DNA from 2 places in the Virgibacillus dakarensis genome. Region 1 is predicted to be linked to the other one. Evidence: riboswitches for the same ligand, from Rfam matches in the RefSeq annotation. Region 1 holds a riboswitch; the other holds the start of a gene.

Region 1 (15,720 bases):
CTTTCACGGGGGCAGGTTACGGTTAACAATCACATCGAAACAAAATATAATTATCGTCTCCAACCTGGTCAAACTGTTACCATTTTAAAAAATAAAGCGGCTGTCAAAGAAAGTACATTTATCGGCATGTCCATACTTTATGAGGATGGTGACATCATCGTGGTTAAAAAGGATGCTGGTCTATTATCAATCGCAACCAAAAAGGAGAAGAAAAAAACTGTCTATCACCAATTAATGGACTATGTACGTCGGGAAAATTCCCAACGCCGTATTTATGTCGTTCATCGACTTGATAAAGAGACATCTGGTGTTATGATGTTTGCCAAAAATGAGCAGGTGAAGCAGGCCTTGCAACATGCTTGGAAGGAAAATGTGAAGGAACGTACCTATGTTGCACTTGTGGAAGGAAAATTAACAAAAGATAAGGGAACGATAGCGTCTCGGCTAAAAGAAAGCCGCACACACCTAATGTATTCCAGCGGGATAAAAAATGACGGACTGCATGCAATTACACATTACCACGTCATCCAATCGAATAAAAACTTTTCCTTATTAGAAGTCCGTCTTGAGACTGGACGGAAAAACCAAATTCGTGTCCATATGCAAGACCTTGGGCATCCGGTTGTCGGAGATAAAAAATACGGGGCGACTGGAAATCCTATTGGGAGACTTGGACTTCATGCGAAGGTGCTAGCTTTTGAGCATCCGACTACAGGGGAGTTATTGCGGTTTGAAGCCGATGTGCCAAAAAATTTTTTTGATAAGGTGAAATAAAAAGCGGATTGATCCCAACTCGATATTCTTGTACTTGTACATGAACAATCGGATTATTAAAAAAACACTTGCACCTTACGTAACGTAAACCTATATAATAAAACTTAATAGTTGTTACAGGGTGAAGTATATATGTGTTCGATTGGACAGTTAGCTGGGATGAATGATGTTACTGTACGAACGTTAATGTACTATGATGAAATTGGTTTATTGTCTCCCGCTGAGGTGGGGAGTATGATTCTAAGAAGGCTGCGAAATTACAAGTTATTATCATGTTGAAAGATCTTGGGTTCAGCCTCGATACAATACATGGAATATTGGATCAACAAATCAGGACCCCAAAGGATTTGCTTTGTATGCGTCTGAAAGTAATTGAACTGGAGCAACAACAGCTTGAAAAGTCGAAGGAAACAATTCGTTCGCTTATTCAAGTGATGGAATTGGAGGGGAAAGAGGATTGGGACAATCTATTTACAAAGTTTTTCCCTCCCCAAAAGGATAAAAAGCAAATGAGAGAAATCTGGAATCGTCATTTCACTGCAAAGGAACAGCGTTTATTAAAAAACTTGCCAAAGGCCGGCAAAGATTATGAAGAAATAAGTAAGTGGGTAGACATTGTAAACGATATCCGCAAAAATCTTGATAAGGATCCCACATCAAATGAAGCACAGAAACTGCAAGACGATGGCTGGATCTAGCATATGAGATGTACGATGGAGACCGGGATCTTGCGCACAAAACTTGGCAAGTTAACCTCGAAAATAAAGTACCAGGATTCTATCAATTTGATGAGGAAATTGTGCAATTCATGAATGAAGCATGTGAACATTTGTTCCGCGGTTATGAACAAGGTGAGAGCCTATGAAAAAGAATATCATGGTGCTGGATATAGTTTGTTATGCTGCTATTCCATATTTGCTTTGGGCGCATGGAAGAGATATTTTTGGAGATTATCTTGCTTTACTATTATCAACTGTTCCCGGATTTATTTATACAGTGTATCGGTTTATAAAAGAACGACAATTTAATATAGCAGGCCTGTCTATCATTGGATCATTGGTGATAAGCACAACCGTAAATCTCCTGTCAGCAACTGCTGAAAGTATGCTTTGGAATCAGGTATATTTAGGATTTGGCTATGCTGCATTCTTTCTATTGTCCATGGCTATCAGGAAACCATTAGCACTCTATTTCGCTGTGGACTGGGCTTATTTGCAAGGTTACCGGCGAAAGGATAGTCTGGCTTTATATAATACTAAAGGAATTTTTGTGTGGTATCAATTACTCACGTTAGTGTTTGTGTTCCGTTGTGTTTTTCAAAACTCCCTGAAAGCCTGGTTAATTCAAGCCTATGGAGTGGATGCATATGGCCAGCTATTAATTTACATGAACATAAGCGGCTTTATTTTTAGTGGGATCATTTTTGCTGGCTTCATTTTTGTAGGTGTAAAGATAAACAAATTTTTAGAAGCAGGTCGGCATGAGCAGACCGTTAAGCCATTAGAGGGGTAGTATTAGCAGACTAAAAAACGAGCATCTGCCCGTTTTTTAAACAAAAGGGGCCTTCTCGACCACTCGTCCCTTTCTGCCTTTTGTCGTTTCCGCTTTTTTGAGAGAACGAATCACTGCTTCTTCCGTGACTTCTACTACCGCTTGAAAAAGCTTATTCATAGCCGGATGATCATCACGTACAAACGTCATGGATGCTACATGCTCGTTACTTTCATGGCTGTATGGATTGGCTGTTGAAAAGGCGATTGCGATATCACCACTGCCATTCGCAATATGGCTTCCAGTTCGGCCTAATCCTGCGGTACAACGTTTGGCTAACCGCTTCAACTGCCTGTCATAAAGCGGGGCATCGGTCGCAATGATCATCATGATCGAGCCATCGGGCATAGTAAGCTTTTCTGTGTCCCAGCTAGTGAAAAGAGCGTCTTCTCGCTTGCCGAAATTACTTAGTACGAGACATCCAACCGTATATTGCACATCATCGACCGCAACGAGGCGGGAAGCAGTGCCGATTCCGCCCTTATACCCAAAGCAGACCATCCCTTTCCCAGCACCAACAGCACCTTCTATTACGGGTTTACTTGTTGCGTTTCGGATCGCTTCTATTGCATGCTCCGGTTTCACCGCTTGCAGACGCATCGAATTTAAACAACTATCATTACACTCACCCACAACAATATTAATCGAACTTGCCGAATCGCCAATTTCCTCGTTTTCATTCAGCATGTATTGTAGTGTTCCTTGCAAGACTGTGCCTACACTGAATGTGTTGGTTAACATAATCGGTGACTCCAGTAGCCCAAGCTCATCAACTTGGACAAGTCCAACCGTTTTCCCGTACCCGTTAATAACAGAACTTGCTGCACGGACTTTTTTCGTAAAAAGATTTCCACCATGCGGCAGGATAGCTGTTACGCCAGTACAAATGGTATCCTGTTCATCGATTTTTTCATATAGCGTTACATGTCCAACCTTGATACCGGAAACATCCGTAATACAATTCGAACTGCCTTTTGGTAGAGATGTCATTTTGTTTGCTCCTTTCAAGCTTTTACCATTATTATACCGATATTCAATGGATAAAAATAGACTTGCACCATTCTAAAGGAGCAAGCCTATGAAATGTTTATTTTAAAAACCTGAAAACTTCATTCGCAATGTCCGTGTTTTCGATCAATCCGGAAAATCGTTCACTCTTTGGACCGTAAGCATATACTGGTACATCGACCCCGGTGTGTCCGCCAGTAGTAAATCCGACACCAGCCCGCTTATTAAATACCTCCGAAATTCCATGATAGAGGGTATCAAAATCGTCGCTGTCAGCAGCTTCCCTAATTGACTGCAGCTCATTTTCTGTGAAATCAAATTCAACGTACTCATCTAACACGTCCTCAACTGACGCTCCATTGATTATTTGCTGAGCCATAAATTCAGGTGTGCGTTTAGCTGCTTTGATTGCATCTGGGTTGAAATTATATCCCCCGTCACGCCCAATCGAGAATCCTCCTGTTGCATGATCGGCAGTTAAGACAACTTGAGTATGCTTGTTTTCTTTGGCAAATGCAATGGCTGCTTCGAATGCCTTTGCGAAATCCTCCATTTCACTCATGACACTAACGGAATCGTTATCGTGTCCGGCCCAGTCGATTTGGCTGCCCTCAATCATAAGGAAAAATCCATCCTTATCTTTACTTAATTTTTCTAACGCTGCTTTCGTCATATCTTCTAGTGAAGGTGTAGATTCATCACGATCAATTGCCTTTGGCAGACCTACCGGAGCAAATAAGCCAAGTAACTTCCCATTTTTATTTTCTTCCATTTCGCCAGCAGATGTCACATAGCTATAGCCGTCTTCTTTAAATTCTTGAATTAGATTTCGATCATCACGATCAAAATAATTGGTACCGCCTCCAAGCATGACATCTATCTTATGTTTTCCACTGATCATTTCGTCAAAATAGTCATCAGCAATTGCATCATAGTTTTGTCTGGAAACATCATGTGCACCAAAAGCTGCTGGTGTAGCATGGGTTATTTGTGATGTTGAAACAAGCCCAGTTGCCTTTCCTTTTTCTTTTGCGGCCTCTAGTACGGTCTTAACAGGCTGTTTATCTGTATCAACAGAGATAGCACCATTATATGTTTTTATTCCCGCTGCCATCGATGTTGCTGCAGCTGCTGAATCGGTTATATTCTCTTCTTCGTCGTTAGAATACGTCTTTGCCATTCCTGTAAAATAGGTATCAAAAATAGTTTTCTCCATCTCTGGGGTGGAAGGATCATCTTTCATGTAACGATATGCTGTGGTATAAGCAGGGCCCATACCATCACCAATTAGTACGATTACGTTTTTTGCTTTGCCTTTGTTGTGAGGTGTTTCTTTGTGCTTTGGGCTATCAGCATAAGAGCTTACACCGTTTGCTCCAAGCAATCCGCCTACAGTAAGGATACAAATAACTACAATCAGCCATACTCTTTTTCTCATGATTCTCCTCCTTAGTAAAGTTATAATAAAACTATGAAACTACTTTTATAGTAGAATAAAATGTTCTTTTTAAACATAGTCGATTAGTTGTGAATTTTTAATGTATTCTTAATAGAGTTTAGAGATTCTTTAAAAGTAGTCGAAAATAGTTAAATCGAACTGCAAAAGTCTACATAGGGCTAAACCAGAATTATTTTCTTATCAAAAAACAGTATTTTTAGCGCGGTTCGAACGTCATAAATCCATTCTTTGATCCAAAATGCACGGTAACAGCAAAAATGAACACGCTGGAATAAAAATATAAAGTTCAAAAAACTTGCGATCAAATCCCATTTACGTTATAACTAACATACAACTTCATATCGCAATTTCCTTCGGGGCAGGGTGCAATTCCCGACCGACGGTAAGGAACTCATTTTTGTTCTAAGTCCGTGACCCGTGCGGTTTGAATACCAAACGGTGGATCTGGTGAAACTCCAGAGCCGACAGTTATAGTCTGGATGGGAGAAGGAATTTCGGATAGAAGCTATCTGTGTATAGAAAATACTTATAGAGATGTATGTTTTTTTACGTCCAATCTATTAGTATACCTTTTTTTCAAGGGATAGGAAAGTATAAAATTTTAGCCCTATTCAGCTTGGATCAAGGTAGGCCACGTCCGGCTCCAGCGCCCAGCGGCTAATGTGCTTCCTTCACCTCCGTACGATAAGTCAACATCGGTTCGCTTCCAGCTCACCGTGTTTCCTTTATCTCCTACGGCTCAGTCCAGCACATACGCCGCTAAACGGTCGCTTGCGCCTTTGTTCATACATAGGTTTATTGCTTGTTGATGAAAATTCTGTTCTTACGCCTCCGAAGCTTATTCGGGGGCTTTTTTAATGAAAAATAAAAGGAGTGGAGTGATGTCATTGAAGGATGAAGATTATATGCGATTTGCTCTGAAGCTTGCTGGTAAAGTTGCCGGTCAAACAAGCCCAAATCCTCCGGTTGGGGCGGTTGTTGTTAAAGAAGGACAAATAATTGGGTTTGGCGCCCATCTGAAAGCAGGCGGATCCCATGCAGAAGTTCATGCATTACAAATGGCAGGGGAAAAGGCCATTGGTGCAACAATTTATGTCACACTGGAGCCGTGCAGTCATCACGGAAAAACCCCGCCATGTGCAGATTATATTATTGAAATGGGGATCAAACGGTGTGTCATAGCTGTTTCGGATCCAAACGAAAAGGTTGCAGGGAGAGGAATTACAAAGCTTCGCGATGCCGGCGTTGATGTGGAATTAGGCTTACTTCAAGAGAAGGCTGAAGCGGTCAATGCAGCATTTTTTCATTATATCAAAACAAAAACACCATATGTCACGATGAAATCAGCAGTTAGCCTGGATGGAAAAACTGCTACCGCTACTGGTGACAGCAAATGGATTACAGGGAAGAAGGCGCGGCTGGATGTGCATGAATATCGACATAAGCATGATGCCATTCTTGTTGGGGTGAATACGATCATTGCTGATAACCCATCACTTACGACAAGGCTTGCGGGTGGCGGTAAGAATCCGGTTCGTATTGTTTTGGACACAAGTCTTAGAACACCAGTAGATGCCGCTGTTATTACCGATAATCAGGCAGACACATGGATTTTTACTGGCAAAAATGTACCTGATGAGAAAAAGAAAGCTTATCAGCAACGGAATCGTGTAACCATCATTTCATTGGATCGTGACCAGATTAATGTATCAGCTGTTTTGCAGGTGCTAGGGAGTAAGGGCATAATGTCCCTCTTTGTGGAAGGCGGTGCTGCAATAAATGGTGCTTTTTTGCAGGAGAATCTGCTGAATGAAATCATTTTTTATATTGCCCCTAAATTAATTGGGGGGAAAACAGCTCCGACCGCTATTGCTGGGCCGGGATTCCAGTCCATTGCTGAGACCCTGTCACTTCGCATAAAGGATGTTGAGATGATTGGTGAAGATATAAAAATTGTCGCAGAACCAAAGAAGGAGGAGTTAGATGTTTACGGGAATCATTGAGGAGAAAGGTACGATTAAGCAGCTGCAACAGGTATCGGAACAAGCAATCCAGATGACAATTGCAGCAAAAAAGGTGTTAAACGATGTACGGATAGGCGATAGTATTGCCGTAAACGGAGTCTGTTTAACGGTTACTAATTTTATGGTAAGCAATTTTCAAGTAGAGGTTATGCCGGAAACAATTAAATCAACTTCACTAAAATCGCTGAAACCGGGTTCCAAGGTAAATCTAGAAGGATCGATGCCTGCTAATGGCAGGTTCGGTGGCCATTTTGTTTCCGGACATGTCGATGGAATCGGAGAAATAGTAAGTAAGAAAAAGCGGGAAAATGCCATTTACTATGAAATCGAAATTCCGGAGAGCCTGACAAAATATGTTGTGCTGAAAGGCTCGATTGCACTTGATGGTGTAAGCTTGACTGTATTTGGGGTTGATGAAAATAAGCTAACCATTTCCCTTATTCCCCACACCGCATCAGCAACGATTTTAGGTGCTAAGAAGAAGGGGGATGCGGTCAATATCGAGTGTGACATGCTCGCTAAGTATGTCGGAAATATGCTTAGTTAACGATTAATGAAAAAGAAAGGATGGGTAGGATGTTTCATTCCATTGAAGAGGCGATTGTCGATTTAAGGAAGGGGAAGCCAATTATTGTTGTTGATGATGAAACCAGAGAAAATGAAGGAGATCTTGTTGCATTAGCCGAAAAGGCAACCCCTGATGTGATTAATTTTATGATTACCCACGGAAAGGGGTTAGTTTGTACCTCGATCAAAGCAGATTTAGCAAAGAGATTAGGCCTTTCGATGATGACGGATCAAAGCACAGACCCGTTCGGAACTGCTTTTACGGTGAGCATTGATCACAAAGATACAACAACCGGTATAAGTGCTGTGGAGCGTTCGAAGACCATTCAATCATTACTCAGGCAGGATGTACGTGCTGAAGAATTTAAACAGCCTGGGCATGTTTTTCCGCTAATGGCCAAAGACGGCGGTGTTTTGACGCGTCCTGGTCATACCGAGGCTTCTCTTGACTTGGCTAACCTAAGTGGTGCTTTTCCTTCCGGGGTCATTTGCGAGATTATTAAAGAAGATGGCACAATGGCCCGCGTTCCGGACTTGCTGAAGATGTCCAAACAATTTTCGCTGAAAATAATTACGATCAAAGCATTAATTGATTATCGTAAAAAACACGAAAGACATGTTAAACGTGAGGTTGAAACGGTATTGCCGACTGAATTTGGCACGTTTAGTGTAATTGGCTATTCCAACGACCTTGATGACAAAGAACATATTGCCCTGGTTAAAGGTGATATTCAGTCAGATATACCAACATTAACCCGGATCCATTCCGAATGTTTAACGGGTGATGTATTTGGGTCTTACCGCTGTGATTGTGGATCACAATTACATGAAGCACTTGCTAAAATTAATGAAGCCGGACGTGGCGTTTTAATATATATGCGGCAAGAAGGACGTGGCATCGGGTTGATGAATAAACTGCGAGCATACAAGCTGCAGGATTCTGGAGCAGATACGGTGGAGGCGAATGAACAACTCGGGTTTGCTCCGGATTTACGGGAATATGATCTCAGTGCTCAGATTTTATTGGATTTAGGTGTAAAAAAAGTCGACCTGCTGACGAATAATCCGGCAAAAATAACCAGTTTGGAGCCACATGGAATCACCGTCGAACGACGCATTCCACTCCAAACACCGCCTCGCAAAGAAAATGAGAAATATATGCATACGAAATTTGCTAAATTAAGTCACTTGCTAGAATTGCATCATTAATGGAAGGGGATGAATAAATTGGGAAAAATATATAAGGGAAGTTTAGTAGGAACCGAACTAAAAATAGCAATTGTTGTTGCACGTTTCAATGAATTTATTACGAGTAAACTACTAACCGGAGCAGTGGATACGCTAAAAAGACATGGGGTAAAGGAAGAAAACATTGATGTGGCATGGGTGCCGGGAGCTTTTGAAATCCCGCTGGCGGCACAAAAGCTGGCAACAAACCATGATTACGATGCTGTCATAACATTGGGTGCCGTCATCAGAGGGGCGACCGCCCATTTCGATTACGTATGTAATGAAGCTGCTAAAGGGGTTCAGGCAGCTTCATTACAATCTGGCAAACCTGTTATATTTGGTATTTTGACGACAGATACGATTGAACAAGCAATCGAGCGCGCTGGTACGAAAGCCGGAAACAAGGGAGCAGAGGCAGCTGTGGCAGCGATCGAAATGACAAATCTCACAAAAGGTATAGCGGAATGAGGGGAATCAGGGTAAAGCTGTGTGAACAGCTGTTACCCTGATTTTTATGATAGAATGGGAGAAGAGACGATACGTTAAGTTAGGATGAAAATCAATGCTTACAGTGGAAAATTTATATAAATCATTTGGCGAAAAAATATTGTTTAACCATGTTTCATGTGTGATTGCACCGCATGATCGTATTGGCTTAATCGGGGTAAATGGTACAGGAAAGTCCAGTTTCTTAAAAGTAATTGCCGGGCTTGAGTCCGCCGAAGAGGGAACGGTAAACTATAAAAAGGGTTATAAAATCGAGTATCTGGCCCAAGAGCCTGAATTAGATCCACATTTGACGGTAATCGAGCAAATTTATTATGGGGATTCAGTTGTTATGAAGGCAATCCGTGAATATGAGCAGGCCCTGAGCCAGTTAGCCCAAAATCCGGAAAGTGAACAAGCGCAAGAAAACGTGCTAACGCTGCAGCAGCAAATGGATCTCCATGAAGCATGGGAAGCAAACACGCTTGCGAAAACCATTTTGACGAAGCTCGGGATTACGGAATTTGATAAAAATGTTACCACGCTTTCCGGCGGTCAGAAAAAACGGGTTGCGATCGCCAAGGCATTAATCCAGCCAGCCGATTTGCTCATTTTAGACGAGCCGACAAACCATCTTGATAATGAAACGGTGGAATGGCTGGAAAAATATTTAGCATCGTATAATGGCGCATTACTCATCGTTACCCATGATCGCTATTTTCTGAATCGGGTTACGAATCGTATATTTGAATTGGATAAAGGAAACCTGTATACATATACGGGTAATTATACGTTATTTTTAGAGAAGAAAGCGGAACGCGAAGCATTAGAACATAGCCTTGAACAAAAACATAAAAACACACTTAAACGTGAGCTTGCCTGGTTGAAACGCGGGGCCAAGGCACGTTCCACCAAGCAAAAGGCGCGCATTGACCGTGTACAGGAAATGAAGGAAAAGGAATTCGACACAGTGAAGGGTGATCTGTCTTTCCAGGCAGGATCCACAAGGCTGGGAAAAAAGGTTATCGAATTAGAAAACATTGACAAGTCATACGATGGCAAAAAGCTGCTTCATGATTTTAATTATTTGGTTGTTCCTGGTGACCGTCTTGGCATCATTGGCCCGAATGGTTCCGGGAAGTCAACATTGCTTAATATGATGGCGGGGCGCATTTCCCCTGATAACGGGACAATGGCCATTGGGGAAACGGTTAAAATTGGTTATTATACGCAGGGTGACGAAGAGCTTGATGGAAACTCGCGGATTATCGACTATATAAAGGAAGTCGCGGAAATAATTCATACGAAGGACGGAGATGTGATAACTGCTGAACAAATGCTGGAACGATTTTTGTTTTCCCGAAGTGAACAATGGACATATATTCGCAGGCTTTCAGGCGGTGAAAAAAGACGGCTGTATTTGCTGAAAGTGCTGATGACTGAACCAAATGTTTTGTTATTAGACGAACCGACAAATGATTTAGATACCCAGACACTAAGTGTCCTGGAAGAATATTTGGAGCAATTCCCGGGTGTCGTCATTACCGTTTCCCATGACCGCTACTTCTTAGATCGGGTAATTGATCACTTGCTTGTATTTTCCGGTAATGGTAATGTTACGCGTTTTTACGGCAATTACAGCGAGTATTTGGAGAATGAAAGTGAGAAAAATGAGGATGCTTTAACGGCACCGGTTAAAGAAATAGGTGAAAAGCCCGCTCTGAAAAAGAAGAAGTTATCCTATATGGAGCAAAAGGAATGGGATAGCATAGAAGATGAAATTACTGAATTGGAAATGCATATTGAGAAGCTGCAGGAAGGTGTCGCAGAAGCTGGTAGTGACGTAGAAAAAGTGCAGGCACTTTATCAGGAACTCGGGGAGATGGAAGAATTACTCGAGGAAAAGATGGAACGCTGGACTGAGCTTTCCTTGTTAGTTGAGAAACTGAAAAGTTAATAGTTGATAGAAAAAGCCTAAGAGCACATCCTTAGGCTTTTCTATAGCTATTGTGTAATGGAATTAATCGACTGAAGTGCACTCCCCTAAAATTCATGAAAATCAGGCATGTACTATCCTGCACCCTACTCCGTCAATCCTTCAATCTCAATTGTATCAACGATTCCTGTGCCATTATCGCGGATGTTAGCCTTCAGCTTCACCTTATCTCCTTGTTGCAGAAATAATGACAATGGAGCTTTTCCGGCATTAATTGTATAAACGGTTTTATCCCCTTTTAACAGAAACTGAATGACCTGGCCTGCTTTTTGGGTCGTAACGATGGCGCGATCAACCTCGCCGGTTATTTCCTCCAATGCGCTTTCTCCAGTTGCTTCCACGTTACTTGGGTCCTGTGCTAATGCAAGGCGGTAGGATTCCAACGTTTCTCTTGCTGTATCACCGAATACAACAAAATCAGAGTCAGCGGCCTTGATGTACGCATATTTTTTAAATAAACCATTCGGATCCAGAACATTCACAACCCATGTAGGGTTTCCGTCAATGTTGTATAAAATCGGCATGGATCCTTCCCATTTTTTCTCCGGAAATTCCTTATTAACAATTTCCTTAGCACCTTTACTATCCATAATGCCGCTATTCTTTTTACTGTTGTAATAGGTTAATTCACCTGTACGTGCATTAATTAACGTATAACCAAGTGCAGAATCAATGTTTTCTTTTGGTGATGCCATATCGGTAAAGTAATACATATCCCCATTTTCGTCGAATACCGGCGTTACACTGCTTTCTGTTCCGGAGTCATTTGGAATTTTTACATCCTTTTTACCAAATAAGGAGTTTAGCCATCCATGAACATATTTACCAAAATAATTGTTTTCGTCTGTTGCCATTTCTGAACTTAATGGACTGTCAATGAAGTCCGGTGCTTTGTTCATATCGTATGCAACTGTTTTACTCGTAACCGGATCAACCACAGCTACTTTCATGTCTTTCATATCCGGTTTATTTGTCACGCCGATAGGTTTATATAATGTTTGCACATACCAGGGCTTTCCATCATCATCAACCTCAATTTGCGGCTCACCACTTTGAATATAATTGGGAAATTCAGCATAAATCGTGCGTTCGATATTATGATTAAAATAGCTTGAATTGGTATATTTCATTTTGCTGTCATAAAACTTCGGCTGGGCATTAATATCAGTTGCCGATATCATAAAATACCCCGCTGTTTCTTTTCCACGGAAATATTTCCATAATCCTGTGAATTCAACGGGTGCAACGAAAACAATGTCTTCACCCACTCTTTGCACCTGTAATTTACCTAAGTCGTAAAATTGTGTATTAGGTACAACACTCATCGATTTTTGTACTTTGTTTCGCGCGAATTCAGGAGATACAGTAATGGGCGTATCGTCTTTGTTTAATGGTTTCGCTTCTGCAACTTCCTGTTTGTCGATAGATTGATACGTATCATCCACTGTAAAAATTCCAAGCACAAAAACGGTTGGTATAGCGATGACTCCTAAAAGAATCACCAGGCCCAATGCTGCTTCATAGGAACCTATTTTTTTCTTCTTCGTTTTTACCGATGTAACTCCATATAATAGAAAAATCCCGACAAGTGCAATGCCGGTATTGGCAATTACCATATTTGGTACTGTTATCGGTAATAATATAATGTAATTAGAAACACTTCCTATAATGAAAAGAAAGATAAAAATAAGTAATGCGGCCTTGAACGTACCTTTGCGATGACTGTTTTTCGCAATCAAAATACCTGCTAATACAATGTACATGATGAAAGCTAGGATAGTTGTTGTTAAAATTCCTGTCATAGTCTCAGCTCCTATAGTGTTCTTACGCCAGATTCATACGAAAACGAAGCTTGATTGGTTTCACTTTTCCCCGATTTCTTATAAACTTGTACTATTAACAAAAGTGGAGGTGCCCGTTTAGCGGCAGGAGCTGGACGTGGCACATTTAAGCATATTCGGTATTTATAATTTCCGAGTTTTAAGTACGTGTTCAAAAAGGAGGATAAAAAGGACCAAGAAGTTCGAGGCGGTGTAGTTTCGAGCAGCGCAGTGTATGCAAATAGATACATGAGCAGCGCAGAAACAAGCCAACGAGCTTCCACAGGATGTGGTGACTTCGACGTTCGACACAGGACGTGTCGGAACTGAGTCGAAGATCCCCTATCCCGAAGTGTCATTTTTACCGGACTTTTTGAACATCCTCTTTAAATTAATTGAAGCCAAAATAATAAAGGGGGTTGTCGTTTTGAAGAAGATTTTTAGCGATATGATTCAATTTCGTGGTACACATTATGCGTTTGGATACAAACAGGGTGTACTGTTAAAGGATTCATTAACTGTAAAAAATCGGGAAAAACAGTGGAAGATTAGAAGACCACGTTTTACGATTGATATAGAGGAGACAAAGCAGGCCATACAAGCATTTGCCCCTGGTATTTGGGATGAACTGCGTGGTTTGCAGGATGCACTGGAATGGACAATGGAGGACGTACTGAAGGAATTTGGCGGCTACCGGCTGGAGTATGTGAAGAGTGGATGTTCTATTTTTACTGGTTCTAATTATATGATCCGTAATTATGATTACCATCCGAAAACATATGAAGGGCGCTACACTGTTTTTCAACCTTCTGATCAAGGGTATGCAGTCATTGGGCCGTCACAGCGCATAACAGGACGAATGGACGGTATGAATGAAAAAGGTCTTGTAATGGGTTATAATTTTATGCATCGAAAAAAGCCTGGAGACGGATTTATTTGTAATATGATTGGCAGAATCATTCTGGAGAACTGTGCGACGGTTGATGAAGGAATTGCGATGCTGAAAAAGATTCCACATCGTCATTCGTTTAGTTATACGTTGCTTGATCAGAAGGGAGAAACGTTTATCGTTGAGGCAACACCAAGAAAGGTAGAGGTACGTCAATCAAACGTTTGTACAAACCATTTTGAATTGCTAAAAGATGAAAATCGTCACCACCTTACCGATTCGTATAAACGAATGGAGGTAATGGAGATGCAACAACACACTATTATAGATGGATACCAGGCGTTTCGTATGCTGAATGGTACGGACAACGGTGTTTTTTCCAAGCAATATAAAAACTGGTCCGGGACAATTCATACATCCGGGTATTTTCCGAAGCAAAAAAAGGCATGGTTTGCGTTAGGCGGCGATCGGGAGCCGGTTATATTCGATTTTGCCAAATGGCTTGAAGGGGAAGCGTTTACGATCAAGCGGGTTTTAGGAGAGGTTGATACCGATTTGCCGTTTGTGCATATGGATGAGAATGTTCGCTAACGGTGTTGATAGCGTGAATGTGGGAGATGGATGATTTGAAGCATTATTTAACACAAAAATGGATCGTGATAAGCATTGCTATTTTTTGCTCAATTTTGTGGGGCAGTGCTTTTCCGGTTTTAAAGATAAGTTATGAAGAATTACAAATGGCTGCGGATGATACGATAGCAAAAATCGTGTTTGCTGGAATGCGTTTTTTACTTGCTGGGCTTATGTTGTTAGTCGGAATGCTGATTGCCAAACCAAAGGCCCTGCTCGTTACAAAAAGGCAGGCGATGTTTCTCGTTATTTTCGGGGTTGTGCAAACGGCTTTGCAATATTTTTTCTTTTATAATGGATTAGCAAATACATCCGGTATGAAAGGAGCGCTCCTATCAGCAAGCGGCACATTTTTTACCGTATTGCTGGCACATTTTTTCTATTCCAATGATCGCTTGAACTGGCCAAAAGCAATCGGCCTTGTTGCTGGTTTCTGCGGAATTATTGTTGCCAATTGGGGACAGGAATTTCAGCTTAGTTTCACATTAACTGGGGAAGGGTTTATGATTTTAGCAGCACTTACCGGAGCCATCGGTGCGATTATGGCGAAGGAACTGGCACTGGGAATTCATCCGTTCGCACTAACAGGCTGGCAGCTTACGATTGGTTCTGTCCTTATGCTGTTGATTGGTGTTCCGCAATTGAAACCTGGCGCTATTAGCTTTACACCACTTGGATGGGGGCTGCTCGGGTATGCGGCGCTTCTATCGGCGGTAGCGTTTGCGTTATGGTACTCTATCCTAAAATATAACAAAGCCGGGGAGGTCAGTATTTATAAATTTGTGACCCCAGTATCGGGAACGATTCTTTCGGCAATTTTTATCCCTGGGGAACAGTTAACGATTTTTATTATCGGAGCTTTGGCACTAGTTGCAGTTGGGATTATTTCTGTTAATTATAAACCTGGAAGGAAACGGCAAGCTGAAGTAAAAATGTAATTCGTTTAAGTTCTCTATTAATGCACCCATCTTCATAATCGGACACAATACTTTACAATTGGGCCGAAATATAATAAAGGTCGTTTCATATAGAAGGGTGGCACCAAATTTGCTAGCCAAAGTTTCGGCAGTTTTTGATAAAAACCCATCAAAAACTGCTTTTTCATACTTCAAAACGTTGAATTATAAACATTTGTGTTTTTGAAAATACAAATAAAAAATGGAAATCCCGTCAAAGGTTCAAGTCGAAACTTGGGCTAGGTATTGAATTTACATCTGAATCATCGACTGAAATCTTGAAAAGTATTTGATCGACATTAGCAATTAATATTGTGTCGACAACACTTC
Region 2 (15,720 bases), 250 kb from region 1:
AAAACCCTCCTGTGGAAGAGGACGTAATTAATCCTACACTATTGCCATTAGGTGCGCAAGTAAGTGTTCTGGAAAGTGGACGTTCGGTTAATACAAATCCAGCAAATGGATCGTATTCCTTAGCACATCCAGCGGGAACATTTACCGTACAAGCGGAAGCCTATGGTTTTAGTTCAGAACAGCAAACAGTTACAATCGAAAATGATAGTGTCACTGAAGCAGATTTCACATTAACGGAACTCTCGCAAGGCACTGTCAGTGGTACAATCACAAATGAACAAACGGGTGAACCAATCGAGGGTGCAACCATTCTTCTAATAGAAGACGCAAATGTTACACCGGTAAAGTCAGATGGTGACGGTAATTATTCACTAACTGCTTATGAAGGTTCTTACACCCTTAAAGTGATGGCCCGTGATTATCACAGTAAGGAAGTAGAAATTACGGTTGACGATGAGAATCTTAATGTAGATGTAGAATTAGAACCATTTTTCAGCTATCCGGGCGGAGAAATCGGCTATGATGATGGTACCGCTGAAAATGCCCGAGCATTCTATGATGCTGGAAATGGCTGGGCAGTGAAGATGTCCTTACCTGAAGGCAAAGATTCCGCGATTGTCACAGATGGTGTGTTCCGCTTCTGGGATACGGAATTTCCTGTCCCAGGTGGTACCGAATTTGCTGTCGAAGTTTGGGATGCATCAGGTGAAGATGGAGCACCTGGCAAGAAATTAGCCGGTCCAATTGACGCGGAAGCACTACGTAATGGTGAGTGGACTGTGGTCGATTTAAGTGAGCATAACATTGTCGTTGATGGCGATTTCTATATGGTTTATATTCAAACCCATGCTAATCCGAATACACCGGGTCTGGCTACAGATGAGGATGGACCGAATGCTGAACGCAGCTATCAGCTTGTTGGTGGGGCTTGGTCACCGTCCCCGGCCATTGAAGGAAATTATATGATCCGTGCCCGTGTAAGCTATGAAGTAACGGCACCGGTTATTACATCACCGGATGCAGATCTAATTACGAATGAAGCGGATATCACGGTAGAAGGTACAGCATCACCGACGACAACGATTCAATTGAAGAATAATGGGGAAGAAGTTGGTACGGCTGAGGTAGGCGACGATGGAAAATTTGCTATACCAGCGGAACTGTCAGAGGGTGAAAATGAGTTTACTGCTGTGTCAATGCTGGATGGTGCGGTAACCGGCGAATCAGAACCTGTTCCGGTGACATTAGACACCACTAAACCGGAGCTGACCATCGACAGTCCAAAAGACGGTGACAAGACAAATCGTGAAACGGTTACTGTTGAAGGAACGGTCGATGATGCCAACCTTGACTGGGTAAAAGTTAATGGTCAAAAAGCAGAGGTTTCGGATGGTAAGTATTCCAAACGTATTTTGCTTGATAACGGTGAAAATCAAATAAAGGTGGTTGCCAAAGATCAAGCAGGTAATAAGGCAAAAGAAACCGTTACGATCGATGCTAAATATAACGCTCCTGCCATTGAAAATGTAACACCTGCAGAAGATAAAAATCTGCAGGCAGGGGAAAGCGTGAAAATTGAATTTGACAGTGAGCCTGGATTTGATGCTACATTCTTTATCCACATGCCACTAACAAATGCAAAGGCAAGTGTCAGTAATGCAACAGAATTACCTATGCGGGAAACCTCTGACGGTCATTATGTAGGCTATTGGACGGCGACGAATAATGTGAAAGCTGATGGAGCTGTTATTGAAGTAAAAGTGGTTGATGATTATGGCAACGAAACCCGTAAGGAAGCAGATGGTAAATTATTTATCAATGTTGATAGTGAGTAATCTGGCGTTGAGGGTACAGAAGAGATATCTCTTCTGTACCTTCTTAATGTGTTGCTGTTGTGAGGTTCAGCAAATTTCAGGTCATGTTCGGCGGCTATTGCCAGTATGTTCAAGATTTTTGACTTTGGTTCAGCAATTTTGGCCGAACATCAGCAACTTTCCGAACAACTACACCGACCGATGTTGACTTATCGTACGAAGGCGGGTGTTGCACACTAGCCGCTGGGCGCTGGAGCTGGACGTGGCCCCTCTCGACTATCCAGTTACCCCAGCGTATAAATTTTATAATTTCCCAGAACATAAAAAGCCAACCCCGATATCCAGGGTTAGCTTTTTTATGGTTATACAATATTTGCTTGCTTCTGCTCAATCCAGCTGCGCATTTTAACGAATAATGGAATAAATAATATTCCGATGATAATTCCTTTTATTATGTTGAACGGCAGAATTCCAGCGATTACGGTATACCACTTTACACTTTCTATACTCATCTCTTCCATTCCCATAAACAATGCATAGATTGGTAAAAAAACGAGATAATTTAAGATGCTCATGCCAATTGCCATCATAATTGTACCAGCGATTAAACCTGATACGACACTTTTGACACCTTTAAATTTATGATACAAATAAGCTGCAGGAACGACAAACATTACGCCGGCCAGGAAATTCGAAGCTATTCCTACAGGCTCTCCACCACCGATAGCCGCATAAAGGATATTTTTAATAGCCTCAACGATTACCCCGGCAAGTGGTGAAAAAATGAATCCAGCAATTAACGCCGGTATATCACTGAAATCGATTTTTAAATACCCGAAACCTGGTAACACCGGGAAATTTAAGAAAAATAATAAAAGCGAAATTGTTCCTAGTAATGCAAGAATAATAAGCTTTAGTAATCGTGATGATTGCAGTTTTGTCGATCGCATCATCAATTCCTCCTTCATCGGTTTATCGATTCACATCTCGTGATGAAGGATAAGCCATTTCCCGCGCAAAATAAAAACCCTAAAGCCTGCCTAATCGGGGCTTTAGGGTAAGTTTAATATACAGGAAATAAATAGCACATCATACAATGCACCAGAAAACGGCTCGACATCTTCTCCCATCCAGACTGTAACTGTCGGTCCTGGACTTACACCAGGTCAACCACCGAGACTTTGCTCAGGCGGGTCACGGACTTAGAACAATACTGCTCATTACCGTCGGTCGGGAATTTCACCCTGCCCCGAAGATGGAATCGATATTCTATTGTTGTATATTAGTATACAATCATTTTGCAGATTTGAAAAGGGGAATGCATTTATTTTTTCAAACTAAAACGATCCCTCCATCAAGGAATTAATCTTTATTTATCCTTAAAAATTGCTGAAGATTTTTTAAAAGTTGCTGAACCAAGCCGGAAATTCGCTGAACCCACCGATTAAATCCTCGACCTAGTGTCAACCTTCAGCCAAAAATAGGCTGCCTCCTTCAAAATGAGACAGCCTATCAACTATCATTCCTCTTCAACTAAGTATCGTGCAGTCGGTTCTGCTTCCAATCGTTCTTCCGGTATAGGTTTTCCTGATTTTTCACTTACCCCATATGTGCCGTTCTCGATTCTTGCCAATGCGTCATCGATCTCCCGTAACCGGTCACGGCGCATTTGATCAAATCCGGTATTGCGTTCCTGTTCAAATTGCTCCGTACCCATGTCTGCCGGATGGTTGTCATAATCAGCAAGTTCGTTAATGGAATCATTGGGGCTAGTCCCTTCATGTTTCTTCATGTCAACGATCAGTTCTTGTTTCATGGTTCTTAACCGATTTTTAAAATAAGCTATTTTTTCGCTGCTGAGGTTCATCGTGATCTCCCTTCCTGTTATTTTTTCTTAGGAACAATTCCGATTGTACAGCGTGAGATGCAGATGAGATCTTCCGTTTCATCGACAATATTAATTTCCCAAACCATGGTCGTTTTTCCAATATGTCGGGGAACGGCTTTGGCGGTTACTGTACCTTCACGTTTACTTTTCACATGATTAGCATTAATTTCGATACCAAATACATTAAACTTATCCGGATCAATATGGACAAATGCCCCTATACTTGCAGCACTCTCTGCAAGTGCGACATTTGCTCCGCCATGCAGAAAACCAGCAGGCTGGTGTGTCCGATGATCAACAGGCATTGTCATAACTACGAGATTTTCCTCAAGTGTTTGTACTTCGATTCCAAGTGATTCCATTAGTGTATGGCCAAAATCCATCGAAAACAACTCCCCTGCTTAAAATAACTTACTGAGTAATAATGAAACGCCTAATAAAAATCCGTAGATCGTATTTGTTTTACCAGTGGCAATCATGGCAGGCACCATTTCCAGCGGTTTGGTTTTTCCCTGGAATTTTTTTACTACGTCCACTGCTTTAACTGCACTGATAAACACAATGATCGACCAAACTGGTAATAATCCATCAATAATGTAATAAGCAGTCAGCCCGAATGCAATGAAAAACAATATCCCTAAAAAGCGGACGGCATTTTTCCTGCCGAGCAGAATTGCAATTGTTTTTCGTCCGTTTTCTTTATCACCGTCCAGATCACGAATATTATTGGACATCATAATACTTCCAATAAAGATCGCAACCGGAATGGATACTAAAACGACAGTGGCTGTAATCGCCAAGGTCTGAATGTAATAACTGATCCCAATGATTACGGTTCCCATGAGAAAACCGGAAAACAATTCGCCAAGTGGTGTATAGGCAATCGGTAATGGCCCGCCTGTATATAAATAGCCGAAAAGCATACAAACTAAACCAATGACTGCAATCCACCAGCTGGATACCGCGCAAATATAAATACCGAGCAGCATCGCGATACCGAAAAAGGCGATGGCTAAATTTAGTACCGTTTTTGCCGGAATTCCATCACGGACGATTGTGCCACCGATCCCAACAGATTGCTCATTGTCTAGTCCACGTACAAAATCGTAATATTCATTAAACATATTTGTTGCCGACTGAATTAACATGGATGCAACAAGCATTGCTAAAAATAATGGGATGTTTATGGAACCATCGATATAAGCAAGCATCGTTCCGACAAAAACGGGAACAAATGACGCGGTTAATGTATGTGGCCGCAGTAGACGCCACCATATTTGAAAGCCTTCTTTTTCATTTAAGACATGTTTTATATTTGTTTTATCTGTTGAATGCATAAATGTGTTCCCCCTGAACATCAATATCATATTAAGTTTAGGCAATTCGTTATAGGGTGTCAATAAGTAGATGAGATAAATTCACAACCAATAGACAATGATTGGGAAAAGAACCTAATATAGTATTTAATAGGGGGAATATGCCCCATTCCTTGAGAAACCATGTAAAAGAGCATAAAATAGAGAAGGAAGTTTTATGACTGTTAGTGTATAACGGAGGTAGCATGAATGATTGAAACAAAGAAGGCATTGCTGGAATCGTTGCTCGATCAAGCAATTGTGCTTGCGAATAACACGGATTCTGCACAACTGGTTAGTTTTACAAAAAAAATAGATGAAATAGATCCGCTCCAATTTTTTGAAGCGGCCAAAGATCAGGGGATGAATCGTACTTTTTGGACAAGTACAGCAGATGAATTCTGTTTAGTTGGGGCTGGTACAGTTTGCCATCTCATAGCGGACGAAAATCGTTTTCAGGAAACAGAAAAACAATGGGAAAATCTCGTCAGCAATGCGTTGATTCATAATCCCTATCAAACACCTGGCACTGGATTGGTTGCGCTTGGTGGAATGAGGTTTGATCCGAAAAAGGACAATACGGATCTGTGGAAGAAATTTAAAAACAGTGAATTCCGGGTGCCGCGTTTGACGTTAACCAAACAGAAATCTGCCTTTTATTTGACGATTAATACAGAGGTAACCAAGGATGACCATACTGGCCAGCTTGCACATCAATTAAGAAAAACAGCTGGCTGCTTTTTGGGATATACAAATAGTCATCCAGTTGCTGTAAGGCTGAAGCAAAAGGAAGAAATTGCACCGGAACAATGGAAAGGATTAGTTAAACAGGCAACGGATAAAATTAACCAAAACAAGGCTGAAAAAATAGTACTTGCACGTGAAATGCGTTTAAAGCTCTCAAAACAACCAGCGATCACTACTGTCTTAAAAAAACTTTTAACTTCTCAAACGAATAGCTATATTTTTGCCTTTGAGCATGATGACGATTGTTTTGTTGGAGCAACACCGGAAAGACTGGTGAAATTGGAGCAAAATCAACTGCTTTCTACCTGTTTAGCAGGAACTGCCCCTAGAGGAAAAACAACTGCTGAGGATAAAGAAATCAGTAAAACGTTATTACACGATCCGAAAAATCGGGGGGAACATGATTATGTTGTGCAGATGATAAAAAATGCAATTAAGCACTATTGCTTGGATATCCAAATTCCCGATAAACCCGTTATTTATCCATTAAAAAATTTACAGCATTTATATACACCTGTTCGGGCTACACTCAAAAACGGGTATAGTATTTTTGATATCATTAAGGAATTACACCCGACACCAGCACTCGGTGGTGTTCCGAGAGAAGCGTCTCTTACCTTTATCCGGGAATATGAATTATTGGATAGAGGCTGGTATGGGGCACCGGTCGGCTGGCTCGACAGTAACCAAAACGGCGAGTTTGCGGTCGCGATCAGATCCGGGCTTATTCAGGGAGATGAAGCGTCATTATTCGCAGGGTGCGGAGTCGTAAAAGATTCCGATCCAGAAGCGGAATATGAAGAAACGTTAATTAAATTTGCGCCAATGCTGTCCGTTTTAGGAGGATAAACATGGAACATACGGAAACATTAACACGATATATTGCCAATTTTGTTGATGAATTAGTTAAAAGTGGCCTAACAGAAGCTGTGATTTCACCCGGTTCACGATCAACACCACTAGCGATGACAATCCGGGCGCATCCAAAGCTAAAGCAGTGGGTTATTATTGATGAACGATCTGCCGCTTTTTTTGCATTAGGGATGGCCAAAAAAATTAAGCGGCCGGTTGCGCTCGTTTGTACTTCAGGAACGGCTGCAGCAAATTATTTTCCGGCGCTTGTCGAAGCGAACTACAGCAGGGTACCGTTAGTTGTGTTAACGGCTGACCGCCCGCATGAACTACGCGATGTAGGCGCCCCGCAGGCAATTGAGCAAATTAAATTGTACGGTGATTATGTAAAATGGTTTAATGAGATGGCACTGCCAGAAGCAAATGATGTGATGCTCGACTATGTAAGAAGCAAAGCTGCGCGGGCCGTTCATATGGCGATGGAAGGCAACAGTGGACCGGTTCATTTGAATTTTCCATTACGGGAACCTCTTATCCCGGACTTCACCATAGTAAACTTATGGGGGGAGAAGAAAGCTCAACACTTTCATCCAACAATTGACGGTGTCAAACGATTACACCCGAGCCAGCTAAAAACTCTAATCAGCAAGCTTCAGCGCAATGAAAAAGGAGTCATCGTCTGCGGTCCGCAATATCGCGATGACCTTCCTGAAGCTTTAACTAATCTAGCAGCTGCACTGCAATTACCGGTGCTGGCAGATCCATTGTCAGGGATGCGGGCAGGAGAACATAATAAAGATCATGTGATCGAAGGGTATGACGCTTTTTTCCGTGATGTAACAATCCGTACACAGTTAAAACCGGATTACATTATCCGATTTGGTGCAATGCCTGTCTCAAAACCTTATTTATTTTATGTAAAAGAACATAAAAATGTGCCACAATTTATTGTTGAGGAACACGCTGGTTATAGGGAACCGGCAGGAAATAAAACTGAGTTTGTATATGCAGATGCAAAGCTGCTCTGTGAGGATCTCACCCGGTCTGCTGCGGAGGTAAACGCTAAATCAACATGGCTTGAAATGTGGCAGCGAATAAATTCAATTGCAAAAAAACATTTACTTGCACAAAGTGAGGCTCAGTTGCTTACCGAGGGTGATGCTGTTCGGTGTATGCTTGATTGTTTACCGGAGAAAAGCAGTCTGTATGTCGGAAATAGTATGGCAATCAGGGATGTGGATACGTTCTTTATGACAACCTCGAAAGATATGACGGTTCTTGCCAATCGTGGGGCAAACGGGATCGACGGAATGGTATCAAGCGGTCTTGGTGCTGCCGCTGGCGGGTCACATATTACTTTATTGCTTGGTGATTTGTCTTTTTTCCATGATTTGAATGGATTGCTTGCGGCCAAACACTATAAGCTTAACCTAACAATTCTCTTAATCAACAACAATGGAGGCGGGATTTTTTCCTTTTTACCGCAAGCAAATGACAAGGAGGATCATTTTGAAGCATTATTCGGTACGCCAATTGATATCGAATTTCAACATGCGGTACAGATGTATGGCGGTGATTACTATCAGGCAAACAGCCAACCCGAATTACAACATGCCTTTGAAACTAGCTACAAAAAAGGGGGCTTATCGGTAATTGAGGTGAAAACAGATCGCGAGCAAAACATGCAGTGGCATCGTGCAAAATGGCAAGCAATTGAACATGAGTTATTGAATGGTGAGGAAGACTAACATGTATGTAACGATCAACGATGCTTCTTATTGGTATGAAGTTACCGGACAAGGGCCCCCTGTTGTACTACTGCATGGTTTTACCGGAAGTTCAGCAACGTGGAACACAGTTGTTGACACATGGTATAAGGAATTTCGGTTTATTAGGATTGATTTGCCTGGCCATGGTAAAACACGAACGCAGACACCAAGGACGATGCAGACATGCTGTGACGATTTAATGCAATTGTTAACCTATTTAGAGTTTGACAAGGTACATCTTCTTGGCTATTCGATGGGCGGGCGAACGGGGTTATCATTTGCCATGATGTACCCGGAAATGGTTGCCTCACTAATATTGGAAAGTGCATCTCCAGGGCTGGAAACAGAGAATGAACGGAGAGCAAGAATGGCTCACGATGAAAATCTTGCACAAAAAATAGAGCAAGAGGGGATAAGCGCTTTTGTGAATTTCTGGGAAGATATTCCGCTTTTTCAAACGCAAAGAAAACTGCCTCCTAAAAAAAGGCGGGAAATTCGGGATGAACGGCTTTCGCAATCTGCACCAGGTTTAGTACAGTCTTTAAGGTATATGGGGACGGGAAAACAGCCATCATGGTGGGAGCAGGTTCGGGAATTATCTGTGCCCGTATTACTGGTTGCTGGTGCATTGGATGAAAAATTTGTGAAGCTTAATCAAAGGCTGAAAAATCGCTTGCAATCAGGTGATTTAATCATTGTTGAAGATGTCGGTCATGCAATTCACGTGGAACAGCCAACTTTTTTTGGTAAAATAGTAACGGAGTTCATTTTAAAAGTGTGTTCAAAAGGAGGATCAGGGGTAGGCTGACACCGCAATCCTGTTGCATCGCTGAAACTTGTACATCCCGGGCACCCGGTTCGAGACAGCGTGGAGCGTACCGAGGAAAGTTTCCATTACATCTTGGGAAGTATTAATAGTTACCAAGAAGTCGGCTTTCGGAGGACGAGCTGACTTCCGCAGTTGGCTATTGAGATGGGTGGTTTTAGTGGAAAATCCTTATTGCGTGTTATTTTTACTCGACCTCTTGAACACCATCTTTGCTAAGTACATAGCAACTATTCAGAAGGAGGAAAAACAATGACTGTACAATGGGAACAAGCAAAAGAGTATAAGGAAATAATTTATGAAAAGTACAATGGAATCGCGAAAGTTACGATGAATCGCCCACGCGTTCATAATGCATTCACACCATTAACCGTAAACGAAATGATCGATGCGTTTGCTGATGCCCGCGATGATTCGGCTATAGGCGTTATTATTTTAGCTGGTGCGGGAGATAAAGCGTTTTGTTCTGGTGGTGACCAGACAGTACGGGGACATGGCGGCTATGTTGGAGATGATCAGGTTCCGCGTTTAAATGTCCTTGATTTACAGCGATTAATGCGGACCATTCCGAAACCGGTTATTGCAATGGTCTCCGGTTACGCAATCGGCGGTGGCCATGTGCTGCATATTTGCTGTGACCTGACAATCGCCGCAGACAATGCTATTTTTGGCCAAACCGGGCCAAAAGTTGGCAGTTTTGATGCTGGGTATGGTGCCGGATTACTTGCAGAAATGGTTGGTCAAAAACGTGCACGGGAAATTTGGTACCTTTGCCGACAATATAATGCAGAAGAAGCATATGAAATGGGCATGGTAAACAAAGTAGTTCCGCTTGACCAATTGGAAGAAGAAACACTGCAGTGGTGCAAGGAAATTCTGGAGAAATCACCGACAGCACTACGCTTTCTTAAAGCTTCCTTTAATGCCGCAACAGATGGCCTTGCTGGACTACAGCAAATGGGCGGCGATGCAACCCTTCTTTACTATACGACCGACGAAGCAAAAGAAGGCCGCGATGCATTTAAAGAAAAAAGGAAGCCTGATTGGGATCAGTTCCCGCGCTTTCCTTGAGTTATAGAAAAGTATAAAAATTTTAGGCTGCGTTAATGTCACTTTCTGCGACAGCCGCGTCCGGCTCCAGCGCCCAACGACTAGTGGACTTCCCTCACCTCCGTACGATAAGTCAACATCGGTTGGTGTAAAGGAAGGCCGACTAAAGGCGGACTTTGCGTCCAACGTCGGCATACCCCTTTTGCAGGGGCATGTTTCCTTTATCTCCTACGGCTCAGTCCGCCCATACGTCGCTAAACCGGGCGCTTCCGCCTTTGTTCATCAGCGGGGTCAATATTTGTCGCTACAATCCAAAGCAGTCAAAACCTTTGCTATATAGCAAAGGTTTTTCTAACTAATTTCAAGGGTGGTTACATTCATGTCAGAAGTTATTCCGCATTGGTTAACCAAGCAGGCTGGTCTGGCACCAGAACAAACAGCAATTGAATATGTAAATGGCAATACGATGTCTTTTTTAGAATTAAAGGAAACGAGCCAGCGGTTTGCTAGACAATTGGCACACATCGGTGTACAAAAAGGATCGCATGTTGGGATTTTATCGAACAATAATGCTGCCATGGTGATTGCGCTCCATGCATTAAGCTATCTTGGTGCTGTTTCGGTGATGCTTAATACGCGCTTAACAGGGGAAGAATTAAATTACCAATTAAACGATGCAGAAGTATCACTAGTATTAACGAGTGATAAATTGATCAACGATATAGAGCAAATGAATCTTTCCGTATCAGTTAAAACTTTTACGGAAATTACGGGATTACCGGAATCTGACGTCAAGCTGATGACAGAGCTTTACTTAGACGATCCCTTTACAATTATTTATACTTCAGGGACAACCGGTTTTCCGAAAGGTGTTATTCATACATATGGAAATCATTGGTGGAGTGCAATTGGTTCAGCATTAAATCTTGGTTTAAGTGCGGGTGACAAATGGCTTGCCACATTGCCAATTTTTCATGTCAGCGGTCTCTCCATCTTTATGAAAAGTGTTATCTATGGAATGCCCGTCTATTTACTGGAAAAGTTTGATGAAATGGTTGTCCATGATGCGATCATGAGTCGAGGCGTGACAATTGTATCAGTTGTAACAGTAATGCTGCAGCGATTAGTAAAGTTGATAGGCGGCGAAAGGTACCCAGATGCTTTTCGTTGTATGCTGCTCGGAGGCGGACCAGCGCCAAAACCTTTATTGGAAAAGGCAAAAGCACGCAATATCCCTGTTTTTCAATCGTATGGCATGACAGAGACATCCTCCCAAATTGTTACACTAAGTCCAAAAGATGCGCTAAATAAAATTGGCTCAGCAGGAAAAGCCTTATTCCCAGCGCAATTACAGGTTGCTCACCCTACAGACGATCCTGTCGGGGAAATCTTTGTCAAAGGTCCAATGGTCACAAAGGGGTATTTTAAGAAAGCCGAAGTAACGAAAAAAACAATTCAGGATGGTTGGCTGGCAACCGGGGATCTGGGCTACCTGGATGAGGGTGGCTTTTTATACGTTGTCGACAGACGAAAGGATTTAATTATTTCTGGAGGGGAAAATGTTTACCCAACTGAGGTGGAAAGCGTTCTATCCGGAATGGAGCAAATTGATGAGGTAGGTGTCGTCGGAAAGGTCGATGAAGAATGGGGACAAGTCCCAGTAGCCTTTGTAGTTGCAGATGGACAGGTTACAGGGCAGGAAATTATCCAATATGCGCAGAATTATTTAGCAACATATAAACTGCCAAAACATATTTATTTTGTCGATTCGCTGCCACGAAATGCCTCCAATAAACTAGTACGAACGGAACTGGTGAAATGGCTTGAACGTATGAAAAAATAGTATTTTGCCGGAAGTGGAAATGATTTGCATGGAATGGGGGATACACCCCTAAAAAGCAGAAGATACTGTGTTCGAAAAGGAAGATAAAAAAGCATTTGCTGCAATAAGATTCACGTAAATGTAAAAACTAATTGATAAAGATTCTCAAAATCATTGACTAATGACCCAAAAGCAAATAAACTAGAGATACGATACTTAAAAAACCATACATATTTTGTGTAGGTTTTCCACGCAGGATGTAGGGGGAGAGATTCCAATGCAAACGTTAACAGCAAATGATTTAACACTTGGTTACGGTGAAGACATTATTATTGATGATTTAAATATAACAATTCCAAAAGGTGAGATTACCGTATTTATTGGTGGGAATGGCTGCGGTAAATCAACGTTGCTCAGGTCGTTGGCACGTTTACTTAAGCCTAAAGGTGGAGATGTTATTCTGGATGGTGCGGATATTGCGAAAATGGCTACAAAGGAAGTCGCGAAGAAACTGGCTATCTTGCCGCAAAGTCCTGTAACCCCAGAAGGACTGACCGTAATGGATCTTGTTAAGCAGGGGAGACATCCATATCGGGGTTTTCTAAAATCCTGGTCAAAGGATGATGAAAATGCTGTTAATCATGCGCTAGAAGCTACAAATATGCTAGAATTAAAAGATCGTACCGTTGATTCATTGTCTGGCGGACAACGTCAGCGGGCATGGATCGCTATGACACTGGCACAGCAAACGGACACGATTTTGCTGGATGAGCCAACAACCTATTTGGATATGACGCATCAAATCGATGTACTTGATTTATTATTTGAATTAAATGAAAAGGACGGACGCACCGTTGTAATGGTCTTGCATGATCTGAATCTTGCTTGCCGGTATGCCCATCATATTGTTGCGATCAAAGACAAACAGGTTTTCGCTCAAGGAAAACCGGAGGAAATCGTAACATGTAATTTAGTACATGAAGTTTTTCAAATGAAATGTGATGTTACTTTTGATCCGATGTTTGGGACACCGATGTGTATACCACATGGCAAAGGTCGCTGTATTTTCGCAAATCGGACACCACAAACAGCATTTCAATAAATCTGTGCTGTTAAATAATGAACCCATCAATGTTTATCCGTTGATGGGTTCATTTGTGATCATTTTAACCGCAGTCTGACCTCTGGCATCTGATTTCCGACTTCCGATTACATACATGAAACCTGTTATTTTAGCCACATTAATAACAGGAGGTGTTTGCTGTATGGAAAAGAAAAAGTTTTATATAAATATGGGTAGTCAGGAAATTTCTCAGGTGAAATATGGGAATAATGAAGAGCTTGTTATTTATGCAACAGAGAACGAAGCAAGTATGCTGCGTCACAAAATGGCTCGAATGAATGACGCCGATTTTCGGGCATTTTTTCGGGCACATGTTCCGATAATGCAATACCACAACGATGAATCGAATGACGATTACGATAGCAATATGACCGAAGCGTTTCAAATGATTTATAATCTTGGTGACGAGGAGACAAAACGGCATATTGAAAATATGGGGAAGACATTTATAGAGTGTGTGCAAAAAGGAGGATGAAAAGGACCGAGAAGTTCGAGGCGGCGTAGTTTCGAGCAGCGGAATGTATGAATTAGATACATGAGCAGCGGAGAAACAAGCCAACGAGCTTCCACAGGAGGTGGTGACTTCGACGTTCGACACAGGACGTGTCGGTACTTAGTCGAAGATCCCCTATCCTGAAGTGTCATTTTTACCGGACTTTTTGAACATCCTCTTATAGATAGAAATTGTGAGGAAATTTGATCGGAGAAGATTCAAATTTCCTGTTTTAATGGAATACGCAAAGGGTGACGGCCTTATTTAGCTGAATATAACAGATAAGGTAATCTTGGTCGATTAGAGGTTTAATCCTCTCCGTAAATAGGAATATCCTAACTAACAAGGTACTTACTTACAACCGGGGAGGATTTTATTATGCGGAATCATCATGTTACGAAATGGATTATTACTGTAATCGTACTACCTTTACTATTTTTCATGCCGAAAACCGGGTTAACAATGGCAGTTGCAAGCAATGAGCAGTACACTTATGCTGAAGCAGCAAGCAGTACAGTGAATAAGGATCAGTCTAAGCAGCAGCCAATTACCAAAGAAGAAATAATAGCGAAAACGAATAAATTTATGGATCTGCTCGTGCAGGATACTGGTAACAACTATAAAGTAACGAACTTTAAAACAAAAGAAGCATTAATCAAGGCCTTTGACCAGGTTGCATCCAAAGAAACAGCAGAAAAATTCATTGACATGTACTATGATGAAGAGGATGATGGGTTGTACATCATTCCTACAGAAACACCAGCTTGGCTGGATGAAAATAATGACTTTAATGTGATACAATTGCAAAAGAACCAAGTAAAAGTGGTACAGCATAGCAGGTCAGCGTTACATGGCGTGTATTCGATTGAAATTGACTTTACCTATGACGATGGCTGGAGGATTACAAATGTTGACTATTCCTGATAACTTTTAGGAAGTGAAGGCAGTTGAACGATGAATATTTTTAAGGATTACTACAATAATGAGGTTAAGCTTTCCTTTGCTGATCAGCCTTTTTCGAAAACCCCCAAGCATGTGTGGGTTATTTGTAAATTTAAGGATAACTGGTTATTGACCAAACACAAGGATCGTGGATTTGAATTTCCAGGTGGCAAGGTGGAGAAAGGTGAAACAGCGAAGCAAGCGGCAATTCGTGAAGTTATGGAAGAAACTGGTGGAAAGGTAAAGGAAATAGCGTATATCGGACAATATTTTGTCGCTGGAAAAGGCGGTAATATTATTAAAAACGTGTATTTTGCCACGGTTAGTGATTTAACACAGCAGCATACGTACTTCGAAACCGATGGACCGTTACTGCTGGATAGTATTCCGAATGATGTAAAACATAATGATTTGTACAGTTTTATTATGAAGGATGGCGTGTTACCTCAATGTATGGGGTATATAGAGAAAAACGCAGACAAATTTTTCCACAAAAATAACACCTGAAAGGAAATTTTCCAGGTGTTATTTGAAGTAGAAAAATGTTGATCCTTTGTATGTCGATTTGAGCCAATGGTCTTTCGGCTTTTGAGTTACCCAGTATGCTTGATCAGCCAGCTTTCGATTTTTTCGACTCCTTTGTACATGATACCGGCGACAATTGCAATGATAATCAGGCTTGACATGACCAATGTGAAATCAAATACTTGGAACCCGTACACGATTAAATAGCCTAATCCTTCTTTGGAAACGAGAAATTCGCCGACGATTACTCCTACCCAAGATAGTCCAACATTCACCTTTAATGTCGAAATCATGGTCGGCATTGTGGCAGGGAATATGGCCTCTTTAAAACATTGCCAGCGGCTCGCTCCAAAGCTTTTTAATACTTTCTCGTAGTTTGGGTCGACCTCTCTGAACCCTGAATAAACAACTAGTGTCGTGATCACAACGGAAATGATGGCCCCCATTGCAATAATAGACGTATATCCGGGGCCAAGTGCAACGATAATAATTGGACCGAGGGCAACCTTTGGCA

What was found. A riboswitch is a leader RNA that binds a small molecule or an ion and turns the genes downstream of it on or off. The one in region 1 is predicted to bind FMN.
Region 2: another riboswitch for FMN. It lies ahead of CZ382_RS21500 (ECF transporter S component); the one in region 1 lies ahead of ribD (bifunctional diaminohydroxyphosphoribosylaminopyrimidine deaminase/5-amino-6-(5-phosphoribosylamino)uracil reductase RibD).

The regions. Positions count from the first base shown of each region.
Region 1 is NZ_LT732554.1:2,749,094-2,764,813, forward strand. Features, by position in the region: gene CZ382_RS22810 (RluA family pseudouridine synthase) at 1-774, shown strand, start outside; gene CZ382_RS24965 (MerR family DNA-binding transcriptional regulator) at 907-1,053, shown strand; gene CZ382_RS22820 (hypothetical protein) at 1,131-1,472, shown strand; gene CZ382_RS22825 (VC0807 family protein) at 1,636-2,286, shown strand; gene CZ382_RS22830 (DmpA family aminopeptidase) at 2,323-3,315, opposite strand; gene CZ382_RS22835 (alkaline phosphatase) at 3,413-4,771, opposite strand; FMN riboswitch at 5,138-5,287, shown strand; gene ribD (bifunctional diaminohydroxyphosphoribosylaminopyrimidine deaminase/5-amino-6-(5-phosphoribosylamino)uracil reductase RibD) at 5,680-6,795, shown strand; gene ribE (riboflavin synthase) at 6,776-7,363, shown strand; gene CZ382_RS22850 (bifunctional 3,4-dihydroxy-2-butanone-4-phosphate synthase/GTP cyclohydrolase II) at 7,393-8,592, shown strand; gene ribH (6,7-dimethyl-8-ribityllumazine synthase) at 8,602-9,081, shown strand; gene CZ382_RS22860 (ABC-F family ATP-binding cassette domain-containing protein) at 9,176-11,056, shown strand; gene CZ382_RS22865 (DNA-binding protein) at 11,182-12,897, opposite strand; gene CZ382_RS22870 (C45 family autoproteolytic acyltransferase/hydolase) at 13,343-14,395, shown strand; gene CZ382_RS22875 (DMT family transporter) at 14,431-15,372, shown strand.
Region 2 is NZ_LT732554.1:2,496,697-2,512,416, forward strand. Features, by position in the region: gene CZ382_RS21490 (S8 family serine peptidase) at 1-1,835, shown strand, start outside; gene CZ382_RS21500 (ECF transporter S component) at 2,177-2,764, opposite strand; FMN riboswitch at 2,929-3,075, opposite strand; gene CZ382_RS21505 (TraR/DksA C4-type zinc finger protein) at 3,334-3,681, opposite strand; gene CZ382_RS21510 (hotdog fold thioesterase) at 3,699-4,085, opposite strand; gene CZ382_RS21515 (1,4-dihydroxy-2-naphthoate polyprenyltransferase) at 4,104-5,039, opposite strand; gene CZ382_RS21520 (isochorismate synthase) at 5,268-6,653, shown strand; gene menD (2-succinyl-5-enolpyruvyl-6-hydroxy-3-cyclohexene-1-carboxylic-acid synthase) at 6,656-8,404, shown strand; gene menH (2-succinyl-6-hydroxy-2,4-cyclohexadiene-1-carboxylate synthase) at 8,406-9,233, shown strand; gene menB (1,4-dihydroxy-2-naphthoyl-CoA synthase) at 9,504-10,322, shown strand; gene CZ382_RS21540 (o-succinylbenzoate--CoA ligase) at 10,681-12,144, shown strand; gene CZ382_RS21545 (ABC transporter ATP-binding protein) at 12,401-13,225, shown strand; gene CZ382_RS21550 (hydrolase) at 13,389-13,721, shown strand; gene CZ382_RS21555 (hypothetical protein) at 14,118-14,663, shown strand; gene ytkD (RNA deprotection pyrophosphohydrolase) at 14,694-15,188, shown strand; gene CZ382_RS21565 (ABC transporter permease) at 15,275-15,720, opposite strand, start outside.